DNA from 3 places in the Shewanella sp. SW24 genome. Region 1 is predicted to be linked to each of the others. Evidence: predicted binding sites of a transcription regulator. Region 1 holds the regulator's gene; each other region holds the start of a gene.
The links. Region 1 encodes sigma-54, which starts transcription at its own class of promoters, with help from an activator protein. Its sites were predicted from a motif close to GTTGGCACGNNNNTNGNNT; they were not measured.

Region 2: the regulator sigma-54 is predicted to act here: its motif matches at 1,995-2,013, upstream of L5M17_RS02515 (DUF1328 family protein).
Region 3: the regulator sigma-54 is predicted to act here: its motif matches at 3,275-3,293, upstream of L5M17_RS17905 (YggN family protein).

The regions. Positions count from the first base shown of each region.
Region 1 is NZ_JAKKSH010000008.1:58,642-63,459, reverse strand. Features, by position in the region: gene lptC (LPS export ABC transporter periplasmic protein LptC) at 1-318, shown strand, start outside; gene lptA (lipopolysaccharide transport periplasmic protein LptA) at 305-859, shown strand; gene lptB (LPS export ABC transporter ATP-binding protein) at 856-1,587, shown strand; gene L5M17_RS08565 (RNA polymerase factor sigma-54) at 1,695-3,173, shown strand; gene hpf (ribosome hibernation promoting factor) at 3,202-3,489, shown strand; gene ptsN (PTS IIA-like nitrogen regulatory protein PtsN) at 3,492-3,935, shown strand; gene rapZ (RNase adapter RapZ) at 3,932-4,786, shown strand; gene L5M17_RS08545 (HPr family phosphocarrier protein) at 4,773-4,818, shown strand, end outside.
Region 2 is NZ_JAKKSH010000002.1:145,762-150,579, reverse strand. Features, by position in the region: gene L5M17_RS02525 (diacylglycerol kinase family protein) at 1-1,374, opposite strand, end outside; gene L5M17_RS02520 (hypothetical protein) at 1,519-1,713, opposite strand; gene L5M17_RS02515 (DUF1328 family protein) at 1,737-1,913, opposite strand; gene L5M17_RS02510 (helix-turn-helix transcriptional regulator) at 2,304-2,732, opposite strand; gene L5M17_RS02505 (hypothetical protein) at 2,961-3,509, opposite strand; gene pfaD (eicosapentaenoate synthase subunit PfaD) at 4,236-4,818, opposite strand, start outside.
Region 3 is NZ_JAKKSH010000026.1:17,714-22,531, reverse strand. Features, by position in the region: gene L5M17_RS17915 (DUF885 domain-containing protein) at 1-346, shown strand, start outside; gene L5M17_RS17910 (LysR family transcriptional regulator) at 1,003-1,944, opposite strand; gene L5M17_RS17905 (YggN family protein) at 2,397-3,218, opposite strand; gene glsB (glutaminase B) at 3,402-4,316, opposite strand; gene L5M17_RS17895 (YggL family protein) at 4,316-4,642, opposite strand; gene trmB (tRNA (guanosine(46)-N7)-methyltransferase TrmB) at 4,691-4,818, opposite strand, start outside.

The DNA.
Region 1 (4,818 bases):
GTTTATCTTGTTTATCCAGACCAAGGTAAAGCACAATGGCAGCTCAGGGCTGATCAGGGCAAGCTAAACAAGGAAACTGGCAAGGTTGTATTAGAAAATAATGTTATTATCGATGCCATTAGCCCAGAAGAACCGATTCAGACCTTGTCCACCAGTTATCTGGAACTCGATCTCAACACTATGATAATGACCTCTGACCGTACCATTTACGTCACAGGGAAAGATTTTAATATTCAAGGCCAAGGCCTTTATGCCGACCTCAACGCGCAAGAAGTGCAATTGACCAGTCAGGTAGTAGGAACATATGAAGCAAAATAACGTATTACTTGCCAGCCTAATGCTAATTATGAGCATGAGTGCTTTCGCGAAAGTGGGCGACTTAAAGCAAGAAGTCAAAATTAAAGCTGTGAGCCAAACTGCGGATATCAAAAACAACCAGATCATCTTCTTTGGTCCAGTTGAAGTTACCCAAGGCTCAATAAAAATCCAAGCAAATGAACTGCGTGCATTTTCCGCTGAAGGTGAAAATAGCAAAACTTTGGTCGCCACAGGCAACCCTGCTACGTATAGCCAAATATTAGACGATGGTCGCCCAGCATCGGCAAGCGCGAAAGAAATTCGTTACGATATGGCAAGCCGCACCTTAACACTGAAAGGTATGGCGTCATTAGATCAAGCAGGTAGCCAAGTTACAGGCAATTTAATCCGCTATAACATGATTCAACAGAAATTGATGGCCGAGAGTACTGGCAGTGGTGACGATCGCGTGATCACTATTATTCAGCCTGAAAACTATCAAGATGATGCTAAATCAGACGCTCCGGCGGATAAACCTGTAAAAAAGCAGGACTCTAAATGACCCAAATCACCTTAAGAGCACAAAATCTGGCAAAAAGTTACAAGAGTCGCCAAGTGGTTAAAGACGTCAGTCTGACGGTAAAAACCGGTCAAGTCGTTGGCCTACTCGGTCCAAACGGTGCCGGTAAAACCACGACCTTTTACATGGTTGTCGGGCTAGTGAAGAGCGATAAGGGGCATATCTTTATCGACGATGATGATTTAACCGCAGATCCTATGCATCTGCGTGCCCGCAAAGGCATAGGTTACTTACCGCAGGAAGCCAGTATCTTTCGTAAGCTAACTGTTCATGACAACATCATGGCCGTACTGCAAACTCGTAAAGAACTTAAAAACGAAGAACGAGAAGAAGAACTAGAACATCTGCTCGAAGAGTTTCATATCACCCACATCCGTGACAGCCAAGGCATGTCATTGTCGGGTGGCGAACGTCGTCGCGTCGAAATTGCGCGGGCTTTAGCCGCTAATCCTAAGTTCATTTTGCTCGATGAACCGTTTGCCGGCGTCGATCCTATTTCGGTTATCGACATCAAGAAGATTATCGAACAACTCAAAAGTCGCGGCCTTGGCGTACTGATCACAGACCATAATGTCCGCGAGACATTAGATGTATGTGAACATGCTTATATTGTGAGTCACGGAAACCTGATTGCCGAAGGAACTCCAGCAGAGATCTTAGACAATCAGCAAGTTAGGGCTGTGTACTTAGGTGAACAATTCAGGCTATAGTTAATCGAGCGAAGCCAATGGAGGCAATTTATACCGCCATTGGGCTTCACTCAAGATAATAATAAGCGACCTCATCTAACAATAATAACGTAGGGATCAGCGGTAACATGAAAGCGTCACTCCAGCTCAAACTGGGTCAACAGTTAACCATGACGCCACAACTACAACAGGCTATACGTCTGTTGCAACTGTCGTCACTGGAACTGCAGCAAGAGATCCAGCAAGCATTAGATTCTAATCCCCTTCTCGAGCTGGAAGAGGATCAATTCGACGCCACTAAAAACCCTGTAAACCAAACGCTATCCGATACGGATTTCAGTGAATCTAGCACTCTGCCACCAGAAAAAGACAGCTCCACCATAGACACGGCAGAGTCGCTAACCAAAGAATCCATGCCCGATGAGCTCCCCATGGACACCACATGGGATGAAGTGTTTACCGCCTCCCCAAACTCAGGCCCCGGCGGCAGTCGTGAAGACGATATGCCCTTCCAAGGCGAGACCAGTGAAGGTTTGTACGAACACTTAGAATGGCAAAAAAACCTCACGCCGTTTTCTGAAACCGATTTAGCCATTGCCACCGCCATTATTGATGCCATCGACGATCAGGGCTATCTCACCCAAAGCACTGAAGAAATTCTCGAAGCCATGGGCAATCCTGAAGTTGAGCTTGACGAAGTCGAAGCCGTACTCAAGCGTATTCAGCATTTTGATCCCATAGGCGTTGCCGCCCGCGATTTAAGTGAATGCCTGTTGATCCAACTGTCGCATTTCGCCGCTGATACTCCCAACCTAGAAAACGCCCGTATGCTGATCAAAGATCATTTAGATCTGATCGCCGCCCGAGACTTTAGGTTATTGATGCGTAAGACTAAATTAAAAGAGGATGAATTAAGGGATGGTATAGCACTTATCCAAACTCTCAATCCTCGCCCAGGTTTGTTGATCACACCCAATAATGACGAATACGTTATCCCAGATGTGTCTGTGTCGAAGAAAAATGGCCGCTGGGTCGTTGAGCTTAATCCTGACTGCATGCCCAAAATCAATGTAAATCAACATTATGCTTCTATGGCACGCAGCACAAAAAACCAAGCCGATAGCCAATTTATTCGCGGCCATCTGCAAGAGGCTAAATGGTTTATTAAGAGTCTAGAAAGCCGTAACGACACTTTGCTTAAAGTTGCTAATTGCATAGTGCAATATCAGCAAGGTTTCTTTGAGTATGGTGAAGAAGCCATGAAGCCTATGGTGCTTAACGATATTGCTGAAGCGGTAGAAATGCATGAGTCCACCATCTCACGGGTCACAACTCAAAAATACATGCATACCCCTAAGGGACTTTTTGAACTAAAATACTTCTTCTCTAGCCACGTCGGTACTGACGATGGTGGTGAGTGCTCATCCACAGCAATCAGAGCCTTTATAAAGAAACTGGTGGCAGCGGAAAACCAGAAAAAACCATTAAGCGATAGTAAGATGGCACAACTTCTGGCAGAACAAGGGATCAACGTAGCCCGCAGAACCATTGCGAAGTACCGAGAGGCTATGCTTATTCCACCTTCTAATCAGCGTAAAAGTTTATAACCTACAGTGGATATCGGAGGACGTTTCTATGCAAATAAACCTAAGTGGGCACCATATCGAAATTACCGAATCGTTACGTGCATATGTAGAAGAAAAGTTTTCAAAACTTGAACGCCATTTCGAACAGATCAATAATGTGCACGTTGTGCTCAATGTTGAGAAAATGCAACAGATTGCTGAAGCGAGAATAAACCTCATAGGTGGTGAAGTTTTTGCTACTTCAGAGCATGCTGACATGTATGCCGCTATAGACGCCCTGATTGACAAGCTTGACCGTCAGGTTATTAAACACAAAGAGAAGTTAACAAAACACTAATAATGGAACTTTGTACCATACTGCGGCCGGAGTGCACTACCTGCGCCACTCCGGGCAGCAAGAAAAAGGTACTGGAACTCATCAGCGACTTAGTCGCTGCCCAGTACCCGACCCTCTCATCTCAAGAGATATTCGAAAGCCTAGTGGCGCGCGAAAAGATGGGGAGCACAGGTATAGGTAACGGCATCGCCATTCCACATGGTCGACTAGCCGATATAGATCAGCCCATTGCCATACTAATTAAGTGTGAAGAGCCGATAGCATTTGATGCTATCGATAAGCAACCTGTTGATATTTTATTTGCACTACTGGTGCCTGCAGACCAATGTCAGCAGCACTTAAGTACCTTGTCTTGCATGGCCGAAAAGCTGAGCGACAAGCAAATATTAAAGCAATTACGCAAGACGCATGATGAAACGGAACTCTATCAGGTAATCACTGGATGAAACTGGTCATAGTGTCGGGCCGCTCAGGCTCAGGCAAATCTGTCGCCCTTAGGGTACTCGAAGATCTCGGCTATTATTGTGTCGATAACCTTCCCTTGCCATTGATTGGCAGTTTGCTTGAGCAACTCAAAGGCAGTAACGATCTCGTCGCCATCAGTGTCGACGTGCGTAACATGCCTGAGCAGGATAAGGTCTTAGTAAAACAACTCGCTAGCCTACCTCCAGATACTGAGTTAACGAGCTTCTTCCTTAACTCCAGCGATAAAATTCTGCTCAAGCGTTACAGCGAAACCCGCCGTTTGCATCCTTTGTCGAAGAGCCGAGTGTCTTTGCAAGAAGCGATAAAGCTGGAGGGGAAACTGCTCGAGCCTATGTCAAAACTGGTCGATCACTACATAGATACGTCGAATCTGAATATCTATGATTTAAGCGACCAAGTCAGACAAATTCTCCTTGGTAGTGTCGATAAAGAACTCGTGATCAACTTCGAGTCCTTTGGCTTTAAGCACGGAATGCCCACCGAAGCAGACTTTATGTTCGATGTACGCTTTCTGCCCAATCCCCACTGGGAGTTGGCGCTGCGGCCATTGACTGGCTTAGATGAACCCGTGGCTGAATTCTTAAATCGCCAACCACTGGTCAATAAGTTCATCTGGCAAATCGAAAATTTACTGGAGACTTGGCTGCCGCACCTCGAGCGTAACAATCGCAGTTATTTAACTGTGGCCATTGGCTGCACAGGTGGACAGCACAGATCGGTTTACGTCGCAGAGCAATTGGCCAAACGCTTTAGTAACGGTAAACATAAAGTGTATGCCCGTCATCGAGAGCTCAACAATGCCAAAGCTTGAACGTCAGATAACCATCTGTAATAAGCTCGGTT
Region 2 (4,818 bases), on a different contig from region 1:
GGTCATGTTTGGCTCGCCATCGCCCTGCGCCAACACGCTGGTAAACGGTGCGGCATTGGCAACGATTAGGCTATGGGTCGTCAATGTTGTGGGTTTTGCATCATCTAAGCTGAGCTGGATGGTTAAAGTGATATCGGCATTCACTGCGCGCCATAAGCCATCGAGGTAGGCAAACTGGCCGAGAGCATTTTTACGCTCACGGTTTGCGGATTCAATCATTTGTTGCTCAAACCCTATGCCCACAAGCAACAACACTAACGCCTCATTACAACGCGCGGTATCAATGGCTTGGCAATGCCCTTGAATAATATTATCCAGCGCCTGAGAGATAGGAATAAGCTTACTGCCTAAACCAAAGAGGGCATGGCTGAGTGCATTAGTTGTGCCAAGAGGAATGATGCCTAAGACGATATCCGTATCAACGATTTGAGAGGCCACTTCAGTCACAGTACCATCGCCACCACAGGCGATAATGATATCAGCGCCTGCATTACGGGCTTGCTCGGCGAAGACATTTGCAGTTTCGTCTGCTGTTGTGAGTTTTAAAGTCAGGTCAAAATAGGCTTTGAGTTCATCTTGGATTTGCTCGCTGTATTCTTGCCATTTCCCGCCACCAGAGACTGGGTTGGCGATAATCCACGCCACTTTGTGGATGTTAATTTTCCCTTGACTGAGCATGCGATCTAGCGCGCGTAATTGCCATTTGTTTAAGCCAGCGGTTTTGCGAATTTGCTTTATCTGTTGCAGTACTTCGGCGAAGTGCTGTTGTTTATCTTTACAAACCAAATAAGCGGCGAGTACCAGCACTGAGCGGCCACGACCCATAGCACAGTGGATGAGTACCTGTTTATTGGCGCGCACTTGGCGGTGCAGCCAGTTAACGGCTTGATTGAGTTGGGCGCTGGTCGGTACGCTATGGTCGAGGATGGGAATATTTAAATACTCGATATGATCTTCAAATTGCGACCAATCTAAGCCATCAAATTCAGCGGTGACATCCAGAATGGCAGTGATCTTATTGGCTTTAATCGTTTCCAGATCTGCGGAAAAGAGTCTACAGCCGAGATACAGATGTTCATCAATCCTCTGCATGGGCGGTACTGAATCGTATTTTCTGGCCCAGTGGTTATAGAGTCGACTGCCTAATAAAAAGGGAATAAAACCCCAACGAATATACCAAGGAATAGTGCCATCTTGGCGTTTTCTAAAAATACTGGCGAGATTAAACCAATAGGCTGAACCGACTAAAAACAGTGACAGACTTGTCCATGCACAAATGAAAGTGAGCAGGGGAGAAGTGTCTGTTACTGCAAAATAGGCTAACAATACTGCACCTGCAGTGTACAAATATTTGATGTGGATCTTCGTTAGCATGCAAGTCCTCCAATGCCATTATTCTTGGTTAAAATCGTTGCACTTGAATGGATAGATGTCGAGATGAGAGATGCAGAAATGAGCGAGTCTAAACCAAAAGGGTGGCAATAGACGAGTCTATTGCCACCCTAAAGTCAGGTTTGTTTAGCACTTAGTATCTTTAGCTTTAACACCTTCTTTGACTTCTTCACAGGCATCTTCGATGGCGTTACCTGTATCAGTCATTACTTCATCGATTTTTTCGCCCGCGTCTTCGGCTTTGTTATCACTACAGGCCGTTAAACCTAGGGCGAGTAATAATGCGAATGCTGCACTTGTCATCAGGGTAAATGGTTTCATATCTATCTCCTTTTCTAAAAAAATTATAGTCGCGGTGATTTACCCTTAAGGGCATTGATCAGCAGAGAAATCACTAATAACACAATAAATATGAAGAAAATGATTTTCGCTATTCCCGCCGCTGCGCCAGCAATCCCAGCAAATCCTAACAACCCGGCAATCACGGCAACAACTAGAAATACTAATGTCCAACCTAGCATAATAACCTCCTGCCCTTGTATTAATCCTTCTCATGACCGTTTGTGTCACTTGTAAGGTAACGGCTAATGGCTCTTACTTGATTGCGATCTTAATGCCAACTTTAAAAATTTTAAGTAGTTAATTGATTTTAAATATAATTTAAATCATTTTATTTAAAATGGTGTGAGTGAATTAAAAGAGGGGTAGGCAATTTTTACCTAAGCTTCGGTAAGAGTTTCAGCCAGAAAATCGTGGGAACACTGCATAAAAAAGCCGATGCTATTTGAGTATCGGCTTAGATGGACGTCGATAGCGAGGCTGAAAAAGAGACAGTACTTTGCGGTAAACTGTCAGCACTTGCGCATTAACTAACATCGCCAGCAGCAGAGGCGCAGCTTCACAGCGTTCTATTAAGCAACGTTTACATGATATCTGTTAGATAGTACGACAATGATGGCACAGCAAATACCATAGAACGCACCAAGACCTCCATAATATATTCCTGCTTCACCCGACGTAATATGCCCTGAGGCAAAAGATATTGATATTCCAATATAGGCGCTTAAAAGACCCAGGGTGGCACCCGCTAACCCAAACTTACGACCACGAAGAATGGGTGCCAAAGTGCCAGATGCGGTAGTATTAATATCTAGATTGCTAACGTTAATATCAAAAGCTGCCGCTAACGCTCTTTTTGATTCTAAAGAACTGGTACCTTCGCTTTCTATTCTCTGAATAGTACGAATGCTCAGTCCTGAGATTGTGGCAAGTTGATCTTGTGACCAAGAACGTTCGTTTCGAAGCTTCTTAACTAAGTCTTTGTTTATCATTTGTTCCATTTTCTAGTTCCTAATAATGATTGCTGGAGGGTAATCATCATCCGAAACTCTTGATTTTAGTTATGACAACCTTACGTCAAAGTTACGACAGTGGCCCGTCAAGTTGCTTAGGCCCTGTTAAGATATGAGCAACGCAATATCAAAGCCTCTCCAAACCTCCTTAAACACAAAAACGCAACGCATAGTAAAAATGCTATGCGTTGGCTGTCCATCTTTTTTTGTATGGTTTTATTCCAGTGGACTAAACGTATGTGTACAGTGCGGATGTTCAGGAAGTTTTAATTCTTTATCCCACGCTCCGTCCCCATAGGATGATTTCAGTCGAGCAAGCATAACTTGAGCACTATGAGTTGTACCTGCTAATTGTTGAGAACACTTTGATGAAGCCTGCTCATTTGCAGAATGTTCAACAAAGCAGCCATCACTGCCACTTTCAATGATAGATTCTAATACCGCCTGATTATAAAAACGGCTAACTTGTGTTCTAACTAGGCGTTCTGCCCAACCGCTTGCAAAAACACGGTTATCATCAGAAAACATACTTTGTGGACGAGGTAGTCTACGTTCAGTTTCAGCAATAGTAGCGTCTAAATCTATTTGTAGATCGAAAAAATCGATCAGTATTTCACGAAAGTCATTAAGTCTGGAACCGCCTGTCGTCACTTGACCAGCGATAGGCTCAGACTGGACTAAATCTAATACTTTACGTTTAAGTGAAGTATTGTTTCTTAATGACTCTGTAATTTCGTGAAAATCTTTTGCATAAGTAACAGTCATACAGCCCCCACATTAAGTTTACATTGGAAAGCGATTACTAACCCTAAGTGCTATTTTGAGTTAATTTAACCACAGATAAATAGAGGATAATCATATTCCATCAATTGCACTTGATTTTGATACGGCAAACAAAAACTAAGAGCTGTATAGTGTGCATGCGCATAATTTCACCTTGAGCTCTTGGTGAACACCACAACTAACTGATTAAAAACAATTTTCACGTTAGCAGGTATCATTCTGATTGGGAAGTACTCACAGGTATGATTTTTGCTCGTTTTGTTTTGCACATTTTTATAAGTCATTGAATATTAATGTTAGATAAATAGTACTTCTGAAATAGCGCGTAAAAACAATACTTTTGAATGACAAAAGCCTTATTCACAAATCATGTGGTGGATGTAGAGTTTTGGGGAGGGGATATGTCCTATCAAAGTTTGCCTCGCAACCCATTCTTAAATTAGGCAGCATGTATTCGATTGATTGCAGGCGGGCATTGTCGCGGCAGTGGCCATCGGAAAAAGGGACTTTTCCGTTGAGCCCCCAGGGATGGGTTCACGGCGTGCCACTAGAGCGACAGTGCTTAGCAGCATTGGCACAAACAAAGCCTATAACTCAAGAGATTAGGTTGGCAATAACGTAGGCGCTTCGATTTAACGAGGTAGTGAAGAAGACTGCATCAAGCAGGGAGTTGAGTCCCTACTTGATGTATCTATTGTCCCGTAGTGCTTAAAAACGATTTAGCGGTTTCCAGCGTTGCAGGCTAACTGGAATGGTCGCGCCTTGGGATAACAGCAGGTTAATGCGGGATTGATATGCTGCGCCCACCATTAAATGTTTGGCTAAATCCACCGCATTACGGGCCTTATAGTCATCTAAATAACTGCCTTTCGCCCAAGCATTAAATGCGCCGAGCGCTGGGCCTGCCCAAATTTGGTAATCCATTTCGCGGCCGACTTCACCTGTGTTCGACCAGCGGCTAGACAGACCCAAATACCAGCGGAAAATCAGCGCCATCTTACGTTTGGGGTTATCCAGTGCACGCTCGATTTGTTTAGGATCGCGCTCGTTAAAGTGGGCGACAGTGCCCGCCCAAATATCATCGAGTGATGAGCGGAACACTTGCTCTTCGAGCTTTTTACGCTCGTCCGCAGGGATGGCATCAATCGAATCGTAACGGGTGTAGATCTCATAAAGCTTATTGGCGCGCATCGGGAACAAAGTGCCGCGCTTAACCACTTGTAATTTCACGCCCATTTCGAACATATCGGCGGCAGGCGCCATAGTCACATCGGCCATTTCTGTGGTGGCG
Region 3 (4,818 bases), on a different contig from region 1:
AGCAATGGAGTTGTGGCGTGCCTGTCGCTTAGTCGTTGATACTGGTATCCACGCTAAAAAGTGGACCCGCGAGCAAGGCATAACCTATTACGTGGACAATACGCCAAATGCTAAATCAGATGCGGTGAAAATGGTTGAACGCCATATCGTTATGCCATCGCAAGCGACAGCCTATAAAGTAGGTATGATTAAACTACTAGAGCTAAGACATAAAGCAGAGCAACAACTTGGCAGTCAATTTGATATCCGCGACTTCCATACGCTAGTACTTGCTAACGGCGCATTACCACTGGATGTGTTAGAGCAACAAGTCGATCTCTGGATAGCCAGTAAGAAGCAGGCCTAATGCCTTAATGCTTAGCCGTGAAGCACTGTTAACTTGCTTCACGACTAAAGCGACATAAGTGAAAGTCTTAAGCTGCGCCCAATAAAAAAGCCACTCGAAAGTGGCTTTTTTATTGGTACCATTATCCCGTTAGATAACAGAACCCTTCTCACTGTGGGTCACTATATTTGTTGCATTAATATATGCTTTAGCACTTGCCTTCACATCATTTAACACACAGTTGCGACTTTAGGGTACAGGGAGACAAAACTTGTGTTCAAGGCTGCAAACCATCAATAAAAAAATTACCTCAGCGATAAGGCTGAGGTAAACCAAAAACTAGGATGATGGTTTAAAGAGCCAACATTGTTTTAGTTCTCAAACTTCTGTTGGCTGTGATCCAAAACTGCATTAACGCCGACCTGTATACAAAAATTGAAAGGGGTCATTTCCAATAAACGTATAGGACTCAGATCATTCCGAATCAACTGTTACCATTGTATTCAATTAAGAACAGAGTTCAAGGATGTTATAAAAAAGTGCTTTAGTAACCCCTAAAAAACCATCAACAAATGTACTCATTAACTCAACCTAAAGTATTGATTTTAAATGACCAGAAAAGTACCTGCCCAATTTAAAACCACATAAGACTGCTTTTGAGAACAATGTTTCCTATTTTACTGACGTTTACTGAATAATTCGACATAGGGAGCATCCCAATACGGTGGCGTTCCTATGTGATCTTTGATGAATTCGATAAAAGAACTAACCTTAGGTGCTAAGTGCTTACGACGGGGATAAACCGCCTGCAATGGCAGATGGTGGGTCAATTGCCAATCCTTCAGTAAAGGCACTAATGTCCCTTTGGCAATTTCATCTTCCATCAGATAACTCGCAAGATACACAACTCCAAGACCACTGATTGCAGCAGATTTTAATGCAGGCGCATTATCCACCCTGAAATTACCCGATACGCCAATTTCACAGTAGTCATCACCCTTCTTAAATTGCCACATGCTGTGCTCGTGCCACTCGCCTTGATAGACCAAACAGTTGTGGTCAACTAGCTGCTCAGGTCGAGTTGGCTCGCCATGTTGAGCAATATAGCCAGGCGAAGCAACTAACAGGAATTGGCACTTCATCAGAGGTCTAGCAACCATGCCAAGCGGTAATTGCTCAGACATAGTTAACAGTAAGTCTAAGCCTTCGCTCACGACATCCACTTTATGGTCCAGTAAGCTCACTTGTAGCTCAAGCTCAGGGTGTTTTGCCATAAAAGATGGCAACGCAGGAATGATATGCATCACCCCAAAGGATTGGGAAATTCCCACCTTAAGCACGCCGCGGGTCGCATCATTTAAGTTATGCACGCTGGCTATCGCTTGTTCAGCGTCACGTAGCAATTCTTCACCTTGCAGATACAGCAAATGCCCAGCTTCAGTCAAACTTAAGCTGCGGGTGGTACGTTGAATTAATTGAACACCAAGTCTATGTTCAAGATCGGCGACTTGTGTACTGACCTTAGACTTAGAGATCCCAAGCCTTCTTGCGGCGGCACTAAAACTACCTGCTCTGGCCACATGAGTAAAAATCGCAATAGGTTCTAACAGTTCTAACATGGAAGTCGCCTTAAGCTGTTTACGACAATGATATTAACTTTCGGTGAGCAGCTATGGTTAGCGTAATCATCGCTTAAAAATAACCATAGCATTGATATCTCGCATCAAAATGATATAACGCAGAGATTTAGACCGAAAAAGTCCACTAAAGTAGGGGGTTATATCTGACTGATATGCCAGCTTTTAATTATATTTTAAGAGTATACCAAATATTCGTCTCTAGACTGTAACATTCCGAACTAAATCGCTGCAAGCCTAGCCTATAAGCCACATCAACTTAGCCATAAAGGTTGTCACCATGATTAAACCGTAGCCAATAAAAAAGCCCCTAGTCGATTAATTGACTAGGGGCGTAGCATTCAAGTTTGACTCATGCACAAGGAGATAGAAGTTATTGCAGTTAAAACTAAGGGCGATTCGCAAGAGATATTTACAAGAACTATTTGCAAGAACTATTCACGCAGTTCCTTGGTTGAGTTTTGTGTCAACACATAAGGTGCTAGTTCTGGCACTTCTTGGCGCAATTGATTTTCAAGCACTAACAAATTTTCAAATCGGTCGCACAAACGGTCAGCCTTAGCTTCTAATCCCTTAGATTGGCTCTCAACTTGTTGCTCAATATCTTGGCCTAAATTGTCCATTTTTTTGGAGAAGGTATCCATCTTGGCTTCAAAATTTTCACCGCCACCAGACATGATTTGGCCACCTAAGTTCATCATAATTGCGCCAATTGAATTCTGGACAATTTGTTCCATTTCCTGCTCGAATTCATCGTTAAATGTACTTTGCATCGAGTCTTCAGTAGCCCCTAAATAGAAGCTATCACCATTCTTGTAAGCCACTGAGTCAACACGTTTTTGAACGCCAGCCATCATTTCATCAAATTTTGCACCAGCGGCATCACCCATTAAAGGTGTTAAGGCCATACCAACCGCTTTGGAAGCAAGAGATACTGCCTCATTCACCAGTTCAATCACTTCTGGCACTTGAGTCGAAACTTCATCGGCATATTGAGTAACCAATTTTTTCTGCTTGTCGGTTAAGTTAACTTGCTTACCTTCCACAAATAACTTGTCAACTTCGATACGATACTTTTCTGTGCCCTTCTCGCTCATGACTAATTTTTTAGGCTCAACCATAACGTCATAATTTAAGGCGACTTCACAGCGTTCATCTATTTTTGGCTCTGTTTGTGCTTGCGCCAGCTGCACGCTAGATGTTCCTAAAATCACGCCAGATAATGCAAATCCAGTTAATAACTTATTTAATTTCATTTTTGTTCGTCCTTTAATCTGAATAATTCGATAAACCTAAACTACTGAATAGCTTATAGCAGGAGACGTGCCAACTTTATAAAAATATGATTATGTTGAATTTTTTAAATTTAGCACTAAAAGGTCATTAGCGAAATTCGCTAACATTTAGTCTGATAGTGCTAATAAAAACGAGAGATAAGACTAGAAAATAGAACGACCGAGACGCTGACTTAGATGCTCAAGCATCGCAGTGCCCGCAAGTGAGTTGCCATTATTATCGAGTTCTGGCGACCATACACAAATCGACAGTTCTCCAGGGATCACGGCAATAATACCGCCGCCGACGCCACTTTTACCTGGCATACCAACACGATAAGCAAACTCACCCGCACCATCGTATAAGCCCGAGGTTGCCAACAGAGCGTTAAGTTGCCGAGTTTGCACTTGAGAGATAAGCTCAGTCCCTGTGATACTTTTACCGCGATTAGCCAAATACAACATGGCCTTAGACAAGTCAGCACAATTCATCTTCAAGGCGCAATAATGAAAATAGGTGCGCAGCACAGTATCAACATCGCCTTGAAAATTACCAAACGACTTCATCAAATAAGCGATAGCCGCATTGCGCGCACTATGCTGATATTCAGAATCTGCTACTTGTTTATCGAAACACACTTTATCGTTTTGGCTTAGTTGCCTGACTAACTCAAGCATTCTGTGTTTAGGTGCCCCTAAACGACTCTGCAATAAGTCCGCAATCACTAACGCGCCAGCATTGATAAATGGGTTGCGCGGCTTGCCACGTTCTAACTCGACTTGTACTAAAGAGTTGAATGAATGACCCGAAGGTTCTTTGCCAACACGGCTCCAGATTTCGGCTTCTTCATATAAAGTTAACGCTAAGGTTAAGCTGAAAACTTTGGAGATACTTTGAATCGAAAACGGCTCAAGGTAATCGCCCGCACCTAAAGTTTCACCGTCAACAGTCGTGACGGCAATACCTAATTTGCCAGCATCAACGCTGGCCAGTGCGGGGATATAATTTGCAACCTTTCCTTGGCCGAGCAAGGGTCGAACTTTCTCGACCACTTCCTCAAGTAATGCCAACTCGGGCATTAACCCCACCAAATGTCGTACAGTTCGCTAACTTCAACCTGAGACACTTTTTGGGTCGCCCAGAATGCCTTAACTGCAGCAATATCTTCTTCGGTACATTTCCCAATCGTTTGAGTGGCGATAATGCCTTCCCATTCGATGTGGCCGCCGCCATGGAAACCTAATTTACGGGTTTCGATCACTTCATCGATGAATTTATCTACAGTTGCATCGATATCGGCTTCAGATACTGATGCATCAAAAGTCCAAGCCATATCGAAACCTAACTCTTGGAATTCATCAACGCGCATTTTCTTACGTAAACGACGGCTACGATTAGTTGCCATAGTGATTTTCCCTTTTGTGTTTAAAATTAGCTAAAATTGAGTTCGTGATTAAGCGATACGCTCAAACATCAGATCCCATACACCGTGACCCAGTCTATGGCCGCGGGCTTCAAACTTTGTCAATGGGCGATGGTCAGGACGTGGTACCACACTGCCGTCGGCCGACTGGTTTTGAT